Regions from separate parts of the Lactobacillus sp. M0396 genome, predicted to be linked through region 2. Evidence: riboswitches for the same ligand, from Rfam matches in the RefSeq annotation. Region 2 holds a riboswitch; each other region holds the start of a gene.
What was found. Region 2 has a riboswitch for thiamine pyrophosphate ahead of H3T43_RS06880 (ATP-binding cassette domain-containing protein). Riboswitches for the same ligand answer to the same signal wherever they lie in the genome.

Region 1 (6,074 bases), on a different contig from region 2:
CTAAATTACGTACAAAAAGCATATATACTAGTAAAAGCAGTAGGATTATTTATCATCTTATTTATTTTTTTAAGGCCTGTAACTCATGTTTTTGGTAGAATTAATAGATAAGATATTTTAAGTGGAAGGTAAAAAAATGGATAAACAACAAGAAATTAAAATGCTCAAAGCTTTTTCCGATGCTAATTCTACTTCAGGTTTTGAAGAAGAATTTGTTAAATTGTTTACTGAAACAGTGCATGATTTTGCTAATGTCAAAGTTGATGGCATGCTCAACGTATATGCAGCTAAGAAAGAAAATAAAAAAGATCAACCGGTAATTCAATTAGATGCTCATTCCGACTCTGTTGGTTTTATTACGCAGGCTGTTCGGCCTAATGGAATGATTAAATTTGTACCATTGGGTGGCTGGGTCAAATACAATATCCCTGCTTTACGCGTCAAAATAAAGAATCGTGCAGGTGAGTATGTGCCCGGAGTAGTTGCAACTAAACCCCCGCACTTTATGACTGCAGCTGAAAAAAATAATGTACCCGATGTAGCAGATATGTCTATTGATGTTGGCTCCAGTTCTCGAGCTGAAACTATAAATGATTATCAAATTGATACTGGTTGTCCAATTTTTGTTGATGTTAAATGTGAATACAATGAAAAAAGTGGTCTATTCTTCGGTAAGGACTTTGATGACCGTTTTGGCGCAGCTGCTATGGCAGATGTCCTGGACAATTTAAAGGACGAACAATGCGATTTTAACGTTGTTGCTGCACTTTCGAGTCAGGAAGAAGTGGGTTTGCGAGGTGCATATGTCACAGCTAGAGCGGTAAAGCCGGATTTAGCTATAGTCTTGGAATCTTGTCCTGCTGACGATACTTTTACTCCAGAATGGTTATCACAAACAGGGTTAAAACGAGGACCAATGTTGCGTGACATGGATACGTCCTTTTTACCTAATCCTAAATTTCAGCAATATGCCTGTGATTTAGCGGATAAAAATAATATTCCGTATACTCGGTCGGTTCGTACTGGTGGTGGACAAGATGGAGCTGCAATTTATTATGAAAACGGAGCACCAACTATTGTAATTGGCATTCCAGTGCGCTATGAACATTCGCCATATTGTTTTAGTGCTTATTCCGATTTTAAAGCTTCTGTAGATCTGACGCTGGCTATTATTCGTGATCTTACAAAAGAGAAATTAGCAAGTTTTAGTCAGTTTTAAAAACACTTGTTCTTTTGAATAGAGCAGAAAAACTAGTTAAAATGTGATATACTAATAAAAAATGAATATCAGTCACTAGGGGTGCCAAATAGCTGAGAAATACCCTCTGAACCTGAACGGGATAATACCTGCGTTAGGGAAGTGTTAAATTTAGTTACTAAAGATACTCCTAATGACATATAAAGTTAGGAGTATTTTTATGTTTACAAGGTCTTCGAAATGGAATGTGAAGTCAATTATTTTAATTGCATTAATTGGTATCATTATGGGTGTTATTTATACCTATGGTTTTAACTGGGCTTTTAATTTAGTTAAGATGCTCTTGGTACCGACAGGTTTTGCGCCAGTAACAGACACTGTGTTTTCTGGTTTATGGCTTATGGCGGGACCACTGGCAATGTATTTTGTTCCTACGCCTGGCTCTGGAACAATAGGTGAACTGCTGGCATCAATTGTTGAAATGGCGATTGGTGGGCAGTGGGGAGCTACTACTATTCTTTCAGGTGTCATTCAAGGTGCAACTAATGAAATTGGTTTTTTTCCTAAAAAAGAGTGTTACCAAAAGTTTACCTGGAAAAGCGTATTAACCGGTGCATTCTTTGCATCATTTGGCTGTTTCATTCCATCATATATTTTATATGGTTGGAGTAAATTCAGTATGCAGGTTCAAATTGTGATGTTTATTACTAATATCATTTCTGCGCTAGTTTTCGATGGCGTTTTAGTTAAACTGATCACAAATTTATTCGATAATGCGTTAAAGCCAAAAGTTGATTAAATACGCAAAAAGGAGTAATGCCAGTAATGCATTTACTCCTTTTTTATTGCTCTTTTCTACTTAAAATAGAATGAACCTTAGTAGTCAACATATCAATTGCCACATCATTTTTGCCACCTTCAGGAACAATAATGTCAGCATAACGCTTAGTAGGTTCTATAAATTGATGATACATTGGCTTAACCGTGCTCAGATACTGATCAATTACGGAGTCAATTGAGCGCCCACGTTCACTTAAATCTCGCTCTAAACGTCTAATAAAGCGAATATCATCGTCCGTATCAACATATACTTTAATATCCATTAAATCACGAATTTCTTTATTAGCTAAAACTAAAATTCCCTCGAGAATAATGATATCAGCAGGTTCTTTATGAATGGTTTTTTTGCTGCGAGTATGCTCCTTGAAATCATAAACAGGCATCTCAATAGCTTTGTATGCTAACAAGTCGCGTAGCTGCTTTTCTAGTAAGGGTACATCAAAGGCATCGGGATGATCATAATTGATCTTCATTCGTATATCCATAGGGATGCCAGTATTATCTTTATAATAAGAATCCTGTGTCATAATCAGGAGATGCTCATCTTCCTGCATTTGAGCAACTATTTTTTGTGCAATGGTAGTTTTTCCACTGCCTGAACCACCAGTAATACCAATTACGACAGGCTTTTCAAGTCTCGACATTGTGCCACTCCCTTTTAATCCTTAAATATTTTACTTTACTTTGCCTTTAATTACCAACAGTTAGGGTATATTTCACTTTAAAAATGCTCTGAGAAAATTGGAAACTAAAATAAAAAAATATTGACAAGAACTGTGGAAGCGATTACTATAAATCTGGTATCAAAAATTTAAAAGATATACTTTAAAAATAGAAAATGTACGTAGTAAACGTCTTAAACAAAAGACAATTTGCAAAAAGAGAAGCAATTAAATAAAATAATGATACCAGAATGAAGAAGATATCATGGAATTCAAAGAGAGAACTGCTGCGGTTCAAGTTCAAGAGTATTTAGAATTTTTAATCCACTTTAAAAAAGTGAAAGATTTACCCTCACAACGCGAAATTTCTGAGAAATTGCAAGTTAGTCGTAATGCAGTGAAACATGCATTGGATGGGCTCAAAAATGAGGGACAAATACTGGTAAAAGAGCGAACAGGAATAATTTCTAACAATAAAATTGACATTAATATGCTGGGAATGGAATCAATGACTACTGAATTTAAAAATAAGACAGTTAGCATCAAACATCTGGCAACAACTATCGAAACAATGCCCAAGAGATTAGATGATTTTTTTAATTCAAACGGGCCAGTTATTAAAATTGAGCGAGTTCGGTTTGTTAAAGATATTGCCCTAACATATGAGATAACGTATTTTAGTCAAAAGAATTTTAGCAGAATGGAAAAGATTGATTTTACTAATAAATCGCTTTATGAGGTTCTGGAGAAGGAGTATCATGTGAAGCCAACTTATGGTAAAGAAAGTATCTCGTGTTTTTTGGCCGATAAAAAAATAAGCAGTCTGTTGAAAGTCAAAAAAGGTACTCCTCTTTATCAAGTAAACAGTTTCAATTATCAAGACGATGACTTACCAATTGAGAGTACAACTCAATATTTAGTAGGAAATAAATTTAAATATCATTTTAATGCTAATAATATTTATGATTATCAAGAGGAATAATTTTGCTTTTTAAAGAAGTATATGCCGATTTGGATAAAAGAATTGTTAATGGTGGTTATCCACCAGGTAGTACTTTACCCAATGAGGTTGAATTACAAAAAAGATATGATGTTAGTAGAACAACAATTAGAAAGGCTGTTAATAAATTAGTAGCTGAAAATAAGGTTGTCCGTAAAAAAGGAAGTGGTTTATTTGTTGCTCCAATAATTTCTAAACAAAATATTTTGGAAATGACTGGTATTATCAAGCCTTTATACTTGGAGTCCTCAGACAAAATTAAATTTAAAGAAACTTATTTAAGACTGGTTGGTTCATATTACGCTGCGGTTTTTAACGTAAGTTCAAACGAATTGCTATATGATATCTCCTTTGCTGCTGAAATTAAGAATGAAATCACATGTGAACATTTACTTCTGCTTCTTGATAACTTTCCGGGATTTGATCCTAATTGTTTAAAAGTAATGTCAATAATTGAAGCAGTCAATACTGGTATCCATAAGCCGAATGATGTCTATCAAGACTTTCAATTAATTAAAGCAACCGAAGAAATTAGTAAACAATTTCATATTCAGGAAAAAGACCCAGTGTTTAAAATTATGAACCTATTCTCAACTAGAGAAGGCAAAATTGTAGCCGTAGAGTACAGACTGCAAGATGCTTTAAAAACAAGGTACTCAATAGATTTTAGTTAATGGAGGAATGAAAAGTGATTAAACTAGTGCGAGTTGACCACCGGTTGGTCCATGGACAAGTAGCTGTTTCTTGGTTTAATAGTTTAGATGTTAACACGATATTTGTAGTAAACGATGATGTTGCCCATGATGATTTCCGTAAGTCGGCTATCAGGCTGGCCAAGCCAGAAAAGTCTAAGTTGGTAATGAAGTCTGTTGCAGACAGCATAAAAGCAATTAATTCGGGCATAACGGACAAATATAAAATGTTGATTGTAGTTGAATCAGTTGCTGACGCTGTTGAACTTATTAAGGGAACTGGTGATAAAATAACCGGCCTTAATCTTGGTGGCACTAAGCCCAGAGAAGGAACAGAAAACTACTCTAAAACAATTAATTTAACTGCAGAAGAAGCCAGTGAATTAGATCAACTGCAACAAAAGGGAGTGGATGTCTGGATTCAACAGGTGCCAAATGATGAAAGACAAGAATTTCGTAAAAAATGATTGGAGGTAAATAATGAATGTATATTTAACCGCAATTATTTTGGCTTTAATTGCGATGATGGGTAATGGCGAATATTTTGTAGGTTCATCCATGCTGTCAAGGCCACTTGTAACCTGTACGTTAACTGGCTTGGTGTTGGGTAACCTGCATCAGGGAATTATTATGGGGGCAACTTTAGAGTTAGCCTTTGTTGGTTCATTTTCTATTGGTGCAGCAATTCCCCCAGAAATAATTTCCGGTAGTGTTTTGGGAACTGCTTTTGCAATTGAAGCTGGTAAAAGCACTGCTGTTGCTTTAACACTAGGTATTCCTATCGCATCTCTTGTTTTGGTAATCAAAAATCTGTGCTTTATTTTCATATTACCGTTCTTCGTTCACCGTGCTGATAAATATGCTGAAAAAGCCGATGGTAGTGGTGTAAGTCGGATGAACGTTCTGGGAGGCTTTTTCTCGGTTAACTTGCCAATAGGGTTAGTAGTTGGCATTTCTTATGTGTTAGGTAGCCCAGTAATTAAGGCGATTTTAGCCGTTATTCCTCAGTTCATTATTAATGGCTTGGGAATTGCCACAGGTCTTCTACCAGCATATGGTTTTGCTCTGCTGCTTAAGATGATGGTCAACAAAAATAATGTCACTTTCTTTATTATTGGTTTTGCTTTGGCAGTCTATCTCAAAGTATCAGTAACTGGCGTAGCCATTTTCGGCGCATGTTTGGCTCTTATTCTAACTGGCTATTCCGCATTTAAAGGTCAACCGTTGGTAAATACTGCTGCTAATTCTAATAATACAAATGAAAAAGATTCAGATGATGGAGGCATAGATTATGAAGATGAAGAATTCTAAGTTACTCACCAAAAAGGACTTAATGAAAACTTTCTGGCGGTCGTTCACAATGGAATGGGCTTGGAATTATGAGCGCCAAATGAATCTTGGCTATGCTTACTCAATGGTTCCTGCTTTACGAAAGATCTATGGCAAAAACAAGGAAAAATTAAAAGAAGCCTATAAACGTCACCTGGAATTTTATAATGTTACTCCATGGCTCAGTACTTTTCCTTTAGGTATCTCAATTGCGATGGAAGAGCAAAACGAACTTGATCCTGATTTTGATGCAGCTTCAATCAATAACATTAAAGTTGCTCTAATGGGTCCTTTGAGTGGTATCGGTGATTCATTCTTTTGGGGTACGTTAAGGGTTATTGCCACGGGAATAG
Region 2 (6,074 bases):
TTTGATTCACTGGGAAGAACTGCCAATAGCGCTGACACCAGACAGCACTGAAGATGACAATGGCTGTTATTCCGGCAGTGCGATTGAAAAAGCTGGTCGTTTATATCTGATCTATACTGGTAATCATTATTATGATGTGAATGATCACAGCCTTTTTAGCCAAACGCAAAATGTTGCATATAGTGATGATGGTATTCATTTTACAAAATACGGTGGTAATCCAGTGATTGCCGTACCACCGGCTGATAACTCACAGCACTTTCGTGATCCGAAAGTCTGGCAACATGGGGATTCATATTATATTATTGTTGGCAGTCAAGATAAGGCAGGATTGGGTCGTGCAATTACTTATAAGTCAACTGATTTATTGCACTGGAAATATTTAGGACCAATTGCAGTTTCTCAGGGAAGAGATAATGAAGGATATACGTGGGAATGTCCGGATCTTTTTTCACTTAATGGGCAAGATGTTCTGTTGTGCTCACCACAGGGAATTGCAGCAAAGGGTAAAAAGTATCTTAATCTTTATCAAACGGGATATTTCATTGGTAAGATGGATTATCACAAAAACCAGTTTGAACACGGAGCGTTTCGAGAACTTGATCATGGCCACGACTTTTATGCAGCGCAAACCATGTTAACACCTGATAATCGGCGCATTGTCTTTGGCTGGCTTGATATGTGGCACGCTGACTTTCCTGAACAGGCTGATGGTTGGTGTGGTGCTTTAACCTTGCCCAGAGAATTGACTTTAAAGAATAATCAGCTATATATGAAGCCAGTTAAAGAATTAAAACAGCTGCGGCAAGAAAAAGTAATTGATGAAAAGTTGATGACTTCGTTAAAGCAGATGAATGTTTCCGATCCGCAGCATCTGGAATTGCTTTTGACAGCTGAAACAGAAAATTGGTCTGGCAGTGAGATTAATTTTGTACTCAAAAATGAGCAGGAAAATTTGGTAACACTAAGTTGGAACAAAAGGAATAACGAAGTAGTTTTAACTCGAGCTGATAAGCCGGCAGATGATTCTCGACGTTATGGCAGATTAAGACCAAAGCCAAATTTGAAAATACAGGTATTTATTGATACCAGTTCAATTGAGTTTTTCTTAAATGACGGTGAGCTGGTATTTTCAGAACGGTATTATACTTCTGAAAAACCTCAGATTTTCGTCAATGCAGACCAGTCAGTCAAAATAAATGTCACAGGCTATACTATGGCAAAATAAATTAGGCTAAAGAAAAAGTGGACATGCAGGTCCACTTTTTTATTTTAATGTGAATAATGCCAGGTTAACTAAAAACAGGATAACAATCGATTTAAGCCAATCACTTTTTTGAACAGGAACAGGTGCAATAACTGACCGCTGGGCGCTCTCACGGTAGCCGTGAGATGCCATGCCCTGTGCTAAATTTTCTGCCGAATTAAGCGCAACAAGAATAGCTTTAAAATATAAAACAGGTGACCAAAAGCTCAAGTAAACGCCCCTCATCATGCCGGCAGTGCGTATTTGTTTAACTGCTTCCTTCATTCTGGGAACGATATTAAGAGCTGCTAAAACCCCATAGGCAAACTTACTGGGTAAATGAAAATTCTGTTCAAAAGAACGTGCTAATTCCATAGCAGTAGTTCCTATTGATACACAATAGATAGTCAACGTATAGACGTAAATACGACTGGATAAACTCAGTGCATTTTGTAAATTAGGCTGAGGTGCAAACCAGTATAAAGTAGCAAAAACCGTAAATGCAGCAATTAAGGGCATTAATAAAGTTAAAAGCAGATTCTTCAATTTGATGTGTTTGTAGATTAGATAAATTATGGTAAAAAAGATGATTAAAAGATTGGTTAACAAGCTTGATTTAAGAGATATTTCTATAGAAATAATCAGTGCTAGAAAAAATTTAAAACTGGGATTCATGATCACACCTCATTTATTCACATAGGTTAAATGCTGGTCTTTAAAGATGAGGTGATAGTCACACCAATCTGCCAGATTCCTTAGTTCATGACTAATAATTAAAAGCGTTTGACTACGTGCTTTCTGACTTTCTTTTAATAAAGCCATCACCTTGTTAGCAGAGTCCGCATCCAGGCCATTAAGGGGCTCATCAATTAGCAATACATCCTGATCGGAGATCAACATTAGTAAAATTTGCAGTTTCTTTTGTTGTCCGCCAGATAGTGAATAAACCACATGATCGAGCAGTGAATCAAGCTTAAGGGTAGCTAAAGCCTCATTTATTCTGTCATCAGTAAAATAATTATTGGTTCGTTGCTTTTTGCTTAAATTGATTTCATCTGCAACAGAAACGTTGATAAACTGATCGGTCGCATTTTGAAAAATTTGCCCCACTTTAAGGAGATACTTGCGAGCTGATAATTTACTGATTTCCTGATTGTGATAAGTTAGACTGCCTGAATATGGGATCATTTTGGTCAGTGCGTTAAAAAGTGATGTTTTGCCAACCCCGTTTGCTCCAGTAATAAGAGTAGTTTTACCAGAAAAGATATTTAGCTGTTCCTGCTCTAAAAGCAAACGATTTTGTGTAATCTCTGTATTTTTGAGTTTAAAACAAACTTCGTTATTTTCTTCAGGTAAGGCAAAAGTATAAGAAACGAATTCCGTATTTTTTTGCAGCAGTTTTTCTTTTTCACTAGCAGAAAGTTGTACCAAATCTTTACCTTGAAATTGAAACAGGTTATCACAATGTCCTTCATAGTCAGTTAATACATGATCACTTAAAATAATTGTTTTCCCTTGATCGCGCAGATGAGCTAATTTAGCAATTAAGAATTTGCGAGCGGCTGGATCACAGCTGGCAAAGGGTTCATCAAGTAAAAAAAGATCGACATTCATCGCAACAAGTACAGCTAAAGCAACTCTTTGCTGCTCGCCGCCAGACATTGTATTAATTTTTTGATCAAGCAAATAATCAATTTGCGTAAACTGAACAGCTTCATTCAAGCGCTTTGTATACTGCGATTTATTAAGACAAAGATTTTCAAGTGCAAAAATAATTTCTTCTCGCGGTGTTGTCATCGTAAACTGTTCACTGGCATTTTGAAACATCATAGCAGATCTTAATCCGCCTAAATTAACGCTGCCGCTTAATTGGCCCGCAAACTCAGGATATAGATTTGCTAGAATTTTTAATAATGTAGATTTGCCACAGCCGGTTGGACCAACTAACAGTGAAAGTTCACCAGTGGGAATAGTGAGATTAATATCTGTTAATATTTTATTTTGCTTATCATATGAAAAAGTCAGGTTGTTTAATTTAATCAATTTAGTTACCAAAAAAAATCGTCAGGATAAAGCCTGACGACGTAAAATCTTTCGTTTTCCCTTCGCTGGCATTATCCAAAGCAGGTTCGACGGGTCTGTTCTCAGCCTCTAGGGCACCCCGATGTTAAACTTATTATACATAAAAGAAAAATAGATGTCTACATACACAAGTATTCTCTTTAATCTAAATAACAAAATTCTGTTAGTAAGATGAAATTTTGCTATATAATGAATCTATATATTCCAAAATTTGAATAAGAAGGTGAAATAATGGCAGCTGTTAAACTTGAACAATATTTAGCCAGCATTTTGGATTCAACTAAGTCTGACACTAATGAGGTAAGAATCAAGCTCAAAAACGATAATTTTGATTTATTTAGAGCGTTTTTGGAAAATCGTAATACTGGAGTTCATCGCTACCAAACTACAGCTTCAACTATTTTATATGAAGCTCAGGGATCAGTAAAAGCCAGAATCAATGATGAGGATTTCTTGCTTAAAGCCGGCAATATCGTATTTTTACAGAGAAAAAGCGATTATGAAATATTGCGGCAGGGAGAAAACGATATATTAGTTAAGTTAGAATTTGACCATAATTTCAAGATGCTGGATTTTCTCGGAAGCTATTCTGCCATGAGTCATCGTGAAAAAAAAGTGTTTAAGGAAATTACTGACGCTTACAATCAAAGGCGCTTATTATTTTTAAACAGTACGCCTTTGTCTAAATCTGCAAATGCGCTAAAAAAAGTAATTGATGAATATCTTAATCAGGATTTGTATACTCACAATGTTATTTTGGCAGAACTAAACTTGCTTTTAATTGCCGCAATTAGAAATCAAGACTTAGCGACAGGTCCTGTAACTAATCACCAATTTGTTCAAACTGATTTAGAAAATTATATTGATGCGCATTTTACTGACATAACGCTTAATGAGGCAGCCAAACATTTTGGCTTTAATCCTAATTATTTTTCAAGTTTGGTTAAACAAAAAACTGGTAAAAGCTTCGTAGAGCATGTTGATGAAAGGCGTATGCAAGAGGCGCGCAATTTGCTTGCACGACCAGATATTTCCGTAAAAGAAATAATTGCACGGGTAGGTTATAGTGGCAAGTCCTTCTTTTATAAAAAATTCAGTGAATATTATCATGAAACGCCAGTCCAAATGCGAGCTGAATTATTTAGACAGGCAAACATCAACTTAAAATAAAAAGCAACCTTGATTAAAAAGGTTGCTTTATTTTATTACATTTTTTCTAAGCGTTTGATCCTGTCAGCTGTTGGCGGGTGACTGTCAAATAAATGAGCAAAACTGCGTTTTTTGCGTACAGGATCTTCAATATACATGCCAGCACTGCTGGGATCGGCTTTCTTCATTGGCTCAGAACCGTCAATCTTTTCTAAAGCAGAAATTAATCCTTGTGGGTTGCGGGTTAATTCTACTGATGACGCATCAGCCAGATATTCACGATTTCGCGATAATGCCATTTGGGCTAAACTAGCGCAAATAGGTCCCAGAATTAACACAAATACAATAGCCACGATCTTAAAAATGACAACAATAGTGCCACCATTGTCGTTATCGCTGTCGCGATCATCATCAATCCACCAAATATAACGGCTGGCAATACCAGATAAATAAGAAATGACTCCGACTAATACTGCGGCAATAGTAGAAACTAAAATATCATAGTTTCTAATGTGCGAAATCTCATGACCTAAAACGCCTTCCAGTTCCTCCCGATTCATCATGTCCAGCAGACCTTGAGTAACTGCAACAGCAGAGTGGTTGGGATCGCGTCCGGTCGCAAAAGCATTAGGACTGGGATCATTAATAATAAAAACTCGAGGCATTGGTACCCGACCGACCAGTGCCATATCTTGTACAACATGCCACAGTTCCGGATTATCTTGTTCATGGACTTCTTGAGCATGATTAAGACTCATAACCATGTTGGCCGGGTTAGGCAAGACAATTAGCATGTAGATTAGACTAAAAACTACAGCAATGATCAATCCTAGAATAGGCCGGTTGCCAAAAAGATAGCCTAGTCCTGCCCCTACAAGTGCCAAAATAATGACAAATAATCCCATAATCCCAACGGTTTTACGTTTATTGCTGGCAATTTGTTGAAATAACATAAAAACTGACCTGGTATTTAAAATTTAACTTTAGGTACTTCTTTTTCCGATTCATTAGTTTGTAAGTAGTCAACTTTCTTAAAACCGTGAATGTGAGCAACAATATTAGATGGGAAAGTTAACAACTTTTGGTCGTAAAGTGCAGCAGATGAATTGTAAAGTTGTCTCGAATAGGCAATTTTGTTTTCTGTGTTAGTCAATTCTTCTTGCAGTTTCAAGAAGTTTTGGTTGGCTTTAAGGTCAGGATAGTTTTCTGATAAGGCAAAAATTGATTTAAGTGCATCAGAAATCTGATTGGAAACTTTTAAAGTTTGAGCGTGATCATCGCTGGGAATATTAGTTAACTGATTACGCAACTGAACAACATTTTCCAATGTTTCTTTTTCATGTTTGGCGTAGCCCTTAGTTGTTTCGACTAGGTTGGGAATCAAGTCGTTACGCCGCTTTAGTTGTACATCAATCTGACTCCAAGATTCATCGGTGTATACTTTGGCTTTTTGTAAACTGTTGTAAACTGTAATATAAAGTGCAATTAATAAAACAACAATAATTACAATTACCCAAGTTAAACTATTCATAGTATTCCTCCTTATATGTATCTCTTAATTATAACTGATTAAGAACCTTTTGAATATAAAAAAGAA
Region 3 (6,074 bases), on a different contig from region 2:
CAATTAGGGCAAAATTTTGAAAAATGTAATTTATCTTATCACGAATTTGCCGATTTGCCTGCCTGCTGTTGGGTTTAATGTTACTTTGTCCGTCAAAGATATAGTTGCCGGAATCAAAGCCATCAATTAACCCCAGAATGTTTAATAAAGTCGACTTGCCACTGCCACTGGCACCCATAATGGCTACCATCTCTTTGTCCTTGATCTCTAAATTTAAATTCTGAAAGACAATCTTGCGTCCAAAAGATTTAGTCAAATTGTGTATCTTAATCATTGTCTCACCCGCCCTTCAATACTTGAACAATATTTCGGTTCTCCTGACTGATAAAGATGGCCAGCGTTACCAATAAGTCAACACCTGCTAACAGCACACCGGTCAGCAGTGCCCCAATGCTTCTGCCCCAAAAGAGGGCTACGCCGATTTGAACTGCATATAGACTTAGCAAGAAGGTGATGGCCATGCCGTATCGGTCAATGAGTTTAAAACCTAGCAGGCGAAAAATTGATAGCTTCTGCTCATTGGTTCTGAAATAGAGAACCGCGCTGAAAGCCGAAACGACCAGTGAAATCGTAAAGGTGACGCCCAGCAAAATTAGTGAAATTAGCAGACCCCAGCGGTATATAGTAGTAAGGCTATTGGCAAGCGAAGTTGCCGTTGCAAACTTTATTTTGATGCCTCGCATGTATTTAGCTCGGCCTAAACGTTTAATCTGCGCCCGGTTATGCCGGGATTCTGATGGGATTACTAAGACCTGAAATCGATAGCTGCAGTTTGCTCCAGTGATCTAAGTGGTTCGAATCAATTAATTCATAAATTGGCCGCTTAAAAAGCTTAAGTTTTTCATTGATGTAAATCGGGGTTGCTGGTGCAGACCGATAGTATAAAATATTTACTCGTGTTTTTGTCAAGTCTTTTCTTGACTTGTCTGAACGGTCAAGGACAAGCAACTTTGTAAGTTTAGTTACCTTATCATGATCCTTCTTCATTTCAATTGGTACGTAGAATCTATTTTTTAGCCCTGTAGATGAATTCAGACCCAAATGTTTAAGATAGTTTCGGTTAATCCGCACTACCGGGTAGCGGTCCTTGGGGGTGAAGCTATCAGCAAATTTGAAGCGTGCCAGGCTCCTTTGCGGGTTAGTGATTGAACCGGACACAAAATAGGCATTGCTCTCTTTTTCCAAGTCATTAAAGAAGTGTCCTATCTTGGCCTCATTCTTGCCATTATGAACTTCGTCATTTTTAATAGCTTCGGTTGAAACAACACTGGTTCGTTCTGCAGTCAAGTAGCTGCCCAAGCGGGCTACTTTTTCGGATTGCCTGCTATTTTCATTGGCTTCCTTAACGTTAGCCAAGCCACCTATTAGCAACACTGTGGCTAACACTACCGTAGCAACTTTGATGACCAGTGTGATAGCCATGCCCAGGTTGAAGTTGATGCCCTGCTTTAGCAGCGTGATAATTCGAATACTCCTAATCAGAGCAAGTGCGATAAGAATAGACAAGGCAAAAATCATGACTACAATCAGTTGACTAATCAACACCCACTTGGCAAAGCCCGCTGGCCAGTAGGCGAAAAACAACCTGATTCCGATGTCAAAAAGTAAGCTGGCGCCAAGTAAGGACGCAAGTGGCAACATGAACAATTTACTTACCACGTCCAAGTTAGACAGACCTAACAGCTTGTATACGCCAATTTGCTTAACGTTTGTCAGTGGTATTGAAAAGGTGGCAAGGATTGTTAGTATGGCCAGTGTTAAGAACAAGATCAGATAAATCATCAGCGTTCTATTAATGTATTCCTTTTTAGAAAACACTTTGGGAGTTAATAGGTCTTTCTCGCTTGTATTAAAAAATACAGCCAATTTGCGCACAACTGTTTTGCGGTACTTTAGATTGCCGATAACCGTGTAGACACCATTCACGGACTTGTCACCCTTGCCCCAAAACTTGTCAAGACTCTGCAGTCTTATACGTTCGCTTTTCAAGAACACGGGGATATCCCTGCCCTGTAAATATACGGTTTTCTTGTTTGGAAACAGGTCGAATTTTCTATTCCGGGCGAAGAATTCATAATAGGGAAAGCTGTCCTTGCTGACCACAGCTGACTTGATTACTGTTTCCCCGCCATAATCGGACTTAATTAGCGTCAAACCATATTTGCCAGCCATGTGCTTGAAGAAGGTCAGCGTCTCGTCTGCGACGCGTGGACTATCAGATACATAGACCTTGAACGAATCTGACGTCTCTTCTATTTTTTCAATCCTATCTTGATCCTTGGTCTGGTAAATGTTAATTACCAGTAGGCCAGCTAAAATGGTTAACATTACCAAGAATAGGCTAACTACTTTTTTGATAAGATCACTTCCTTTCAGCTGTAACAACAATCAGTAAATAAAATAGTATCATTGCGTATATAGACAAAAAGTCCATTCCAGCCTATTCCAAAGTTCCATATACTGCCACATTCCATCTTTGCTAGTATGGTAGTAGCTGCACCAGGATGTCCTAAGGAAGTAACTATAGTAGTGATTGATAATATTTTATTGTTTTATAAAATGCCCCATTATAATAATATCAAAAAATATAAATGATAGCAAGCGCTTACTAAAAACTGCCTTATTGCGGTAAAAAATGTGCGTAACTTTATCGTATGCATAATCGGCTTAGCTTTAAAACAGCTGGCTAATGTCTTCAAAGCTGCTAGTGATCTTGTAAGAAAGTTAAAACGGTAACCAAGCTAATTAAAAATGAAATTCTTAATTATTCTGCATAGGTATTAACGCTCAACGCATAAATTCAATTAATCTACCAAATATATGATGGTAAAAGAATTTAAATGATTTAACTGAACTCACAAAAAATACCAAAACAATTTAAAGAACAAAGTTTTGGCATTAATTATTATAAAAGTATATCTTGCTTTCCCCAAGTTGCACACTTTCCTGGGACTTTGAACAATAATTACATTGGTCAATATCAAAATTTTATTATGAAATTGACTAAAGACAAGTAAGAATAAAATAAAAGCTCTTTTTGCAGAATTTACTTTCAATCTTGTTTTTCATAAGCCATCTGCCAAAACTGCAATTCATAATAGCTGCTGCGTACAAATGCAGTTTCCATTTGCTCAAGTTCTTCATTAGTGGCACTTTCAGCCAAAGAATTGGTTAAATGCAGCATTTTTTCTACGTTGGCACCATACCACTCGCCATCATAAGTATCAATCCACTCTTGATAATAAGAAACCGGTGAGCCCTTTTCTGCCATTTTTTGGCCAATTTCCTGATAGAGCCAGTAACATGGTAAAAGCGCTGCAACCGCTGGTTTAACACCAAATCGATTTAATGTCATATGCATATGGTTAACGTAGTTATAAGCTGTTGGAGCCACCGGAGTTTCAGAAATTTCAGTCGCAGTTATTTTTAATTCTTCAAAAAAATGGCCTCGCACTGATATTTCGACATCTTTCAAGTCTTGTGCCCCTGCCAGTAAAAATTCCTTTACTTCCTGATTATCCGTTTTTGCCGCAATTAATTCATGCAACTTGCTAAATTCTCTTAAATAATAGCGATCCTGCAACAGATAAAATTTAAAAGTTGCAATTGGGAGTTCGCCACTTTGCAATTCCTTAATAAATGGATGCACCATACTTTCATGCCACAATGCCTTCCCCGCTTCGTGTAGTCGATCAGTGAAATTCATGATTGTTCTCCTCCAAATTAAATACTATTTGTTAAAATAACTTTTGATTAATACTAATTACATTTTATTAAATATTAACTATAATCACTATAATTTTTTGTTTTCTAGCACATTTTTAATATTAGTTAAAATACTAACACTTATAGCTTATAATAGATAGCGTCTTTATCAAACTAACCTTGTAATAAGCAATAAAATACGCTATAATTGTAAGCGATAACACGAGGGGTGCCTTTTTGGCTGAGATGAAAATATTTCAGACCCTTTGAACCTGTAAGTTAATACTTGCGTAGGAACGTGTCAAAACTGCTTTAGCTTTGGCATTTCCACATGTCAAAGTTTTTTTTATTAGTCAAAAATTTTAAGGATATTAAATTAGGAGTAATAAAATGCAGTTAGAATTATTAGACAAATTGCGAGCAGAAAACCCGGTTATTTTCAATATTGCTAATTTTGTAACAGTTCAAGACGTGGCCAATGCTGTTAATGCTATTGGTGCTTCACCAATTATGAGCAATGAAATCGCTGAAGCTGAAGAAATTGTGCGGATGGCTTCCGCTGTGGCAGTTAATATTGGTTGCTTAACCAAGCAGCAAATTAACCACATTAAAAAAGTGGAAGATTTAGCGCGCCAATATAATAAACCCATAGTATTTGATCCCGTTGCCGTTGGCGCCGTGGAGTACCGTTATAAAATCACAGATAAACTTTTATGGGATTTTCATACTAGTATTATTCGGGGCAATATTGGTGAGATAGCTGCCTTAGGTGGCTTTGATTGGAGCTCAAAGGGGATTGATGCAGGCTCCGGTTCTGGCGATATTGATGAAATTACTGCTAAAACTGCTCAAAAATATCGTTGCACAGTCATTGCGAGCGGACCTACAGACACAATTAGCGATGGTAAAAGAATAGCCCATGTCCATAACGGCTCACCCCTTTTTAAAACTCATGTCGGCTCAGGAGATATGTTAACCAGTATTGTCACAGCTTTTTCAACTGTTGCTGACGATCCTTTTGAAGCAGCTCAAATAGGTGCTTTAGTTTTCAGTTGCGCCGGTCAATTAGTAGTTAAAGATCATCCCAATGTCGGACCCGCTACTTTTGGCATGTATCTCATGGATTATCTGTATAAAGTAAAAGTTGCAGATATTGAACAAATTGCAGATTTTGATTAAGGAACTTTATGATGACTGAAAAAATTAATTCTTTTCCCCAAGTTTTAACTATTGCCGGCACAGATTCAGGTGGCGGTGCTGGAATCATGGCTGATTTAAAAACTTTTCAAATGCAAAAAGTATTTGGTACAGCTGTAGTGGTAGCAGTGACAGCACAAAACACTTTAGGTGTGCAAAAGTCTTTTTTACTTCCCTTAGAAATGATCGATGCCCAATTCGCCTCTCTGTCAGAAGATTTCCACATCCGTGCTTGTAAAACAGGAATGTTGGGCGATGCAGATCACGTTCACCAAGTTGCACTTAATTTGCAAAAGTATGACTTTGGTCCTATTACCATAGATCCAGTGATGATTGCTAAAGGGGGCGCACCATTATTAAGTCAAGATGCTGTCGCCACCGTTAAAAACGAATTGCTGCCTTTAGCCGATCTTATAACACCCAACTTGCCAGAAGCGGAGACTTTAACTGGCATCAAAGTACAAGATCAAGCCCAATATCCAGAATTAGCTCATAAATTACAAGATATGGGAGTTAAAAATGTGCTAATTAAAGGCGGTCATGCAAGTAGTGAACAAGTAAAAGATTATGCTTTATTTGCTGATGGTTCCGATCTTTGGGTCAGCAGTTCCAGAATACATACCAAGCGCACCCACGGCACCGGTGACACCTTAGCTGCAGCAATTACGGCTCAACTGGCTTTAGGTCAAAGTTTACCGTCAGCAATTAAAATTGCTAAAAAGTACGTTACTAAAACCATTAAGGAAACCATTCAAGTTGGTCATGGTCACGGTCCTTTAAATCATTGGGCTCAGTAATTTAGGAGAAATAATGAAAAACTTTAACACTGATTTTTTACATGCTTACTTTATTTGTGGCAGTCAAGACGTTCCGGAAGGTAAAACATTACCGGGCATAGTCGCAGAAGCACTTGCTGCAGGTATTACTGCTTTTCAATTTCGAGACAAGGGACCTAATTCAACTTTAAGTGAAGCTGAGAGACTCCCCATGGCACAAAAGCTGCATCAATTGTGTCAAACGTATCACGTGCCTTTCTTCATTGACGATGATGTTCAGCTCGCACAACATGTTCATGCCGAAGGTGTCCATGTTGGTCAAAGTGATGAAGAAATCAGACAGGTCATTAAAGAAGTTGGCGGTCAGATGATTATCGGCTATTCTTGCTCGAATTT

Region 1: another riboswitch for thiamine pyrophosphate. It lies ahead of H3T43_RS05780 (ECF transporter S component); the one in region 2 lies ahead of H3T43_RS06880 (ATP-binding cassette domain-containing protein).
Region 3: another riboswitch for thiamine pyrophosphate. It lies ahead of thiM (hydroxyethylthiazole kinase); the one in region 2 lies ahead of H3T43_RS06880 (ATP-binding cassette domain-containing protein).

The regions. Positions count from the first base shown of each region.
Region 1 covers NZ_JACFQE010000004.1:14,712-20,785, forward strand. Annotated here, with positions in the region: gene H3T43_RS05775 (M42 family metallopeptidase) at 137-1,219, shown strand; TPP riboswitch at 1,287-1,376, shown strand; gene H3T43_RS05780 (ECF transporter S component) at 1,419-1,997, shown strand; gene udk (uridine kinase) at 2,041-2,682, opposite strand; gene H3T43_RS05790 (GntR family transcriptional regulator) at 2,966-3,682, shown strand; gene H3T43_RS05795 (GntR family transcriptional regulator) at 3,685-4,374, shown strand; gene H3T43_RS05800 (PTS sugar transporter subunit IIB) at 4,389-4,859, shown strand; gene H3T43_RS05805 (PTS sugar transporter subunit IIC) at 4,873-5,703, shown strand; gene H3T43_RS05810 (PTS system mannose/fructose/sorbose family transporter subunit IID) at 5,684-6,074, shown strand, end outside.
Region 2 covers NZ_JACFQE010000005.1:46,641-52,714, forward strand. Annotated here, with positions in the region: gene H3T43_RS06870 (sucrose-6-phosphate hydrolase) at 1-1,228, shown strand, start outside; gene H3T43_RS06875 (energy-coupling factor transporter transmembrane protein EcfT) at 1,268-1,921, opposite strand; gene H3T43_RS06880 (ATP-binding cassette domain-containing protein) at 1,931-3,289, opposite strand; TPP riboswitch at 3,330-3,420, opposite strand; gene H3T43_RS06885 (AraC family transcriptional regulator) at 3,560-4,498, shown strand; gene htpX (zinc metalloprotease HtpX) at 4,534-5,430, opposite strand; gene H3T43_RS06895 (LemA family protein) at 5,448-6,008, opposite strand.
Region 3 covers NZ_JACFQE010000002.1:173,456-179,529, forward strand. Annotated here, with positions in the region: gene H3T43_RS03315 (putative bacteriocin export ABC transporter) at 1-274, opposite strand, end outside; gene H3T43_RS03320 (DUF1430 domain-containing protein) at 279-683, opposite strand; gene H3T43_RS03325 (hypothetical protein) at 721-2,172, opposite strand; gene tenA (thiaminase II) at 3,053-3,706, opposite strand; TPP riboswitch at 3,921-4,019, shown strand; gene thiM (hydroxyethylthiazole kinase) at 4,096-4,884, shown strand; gene thiD (bifunctional hydroxymethylpyrimidine kinase/phosphomethylpyrimidine kinase) at 4,896-5,699, shown strand; gene thiE (thiamine phosphate synthase) at 5,710-6,074, shown strand, end outside.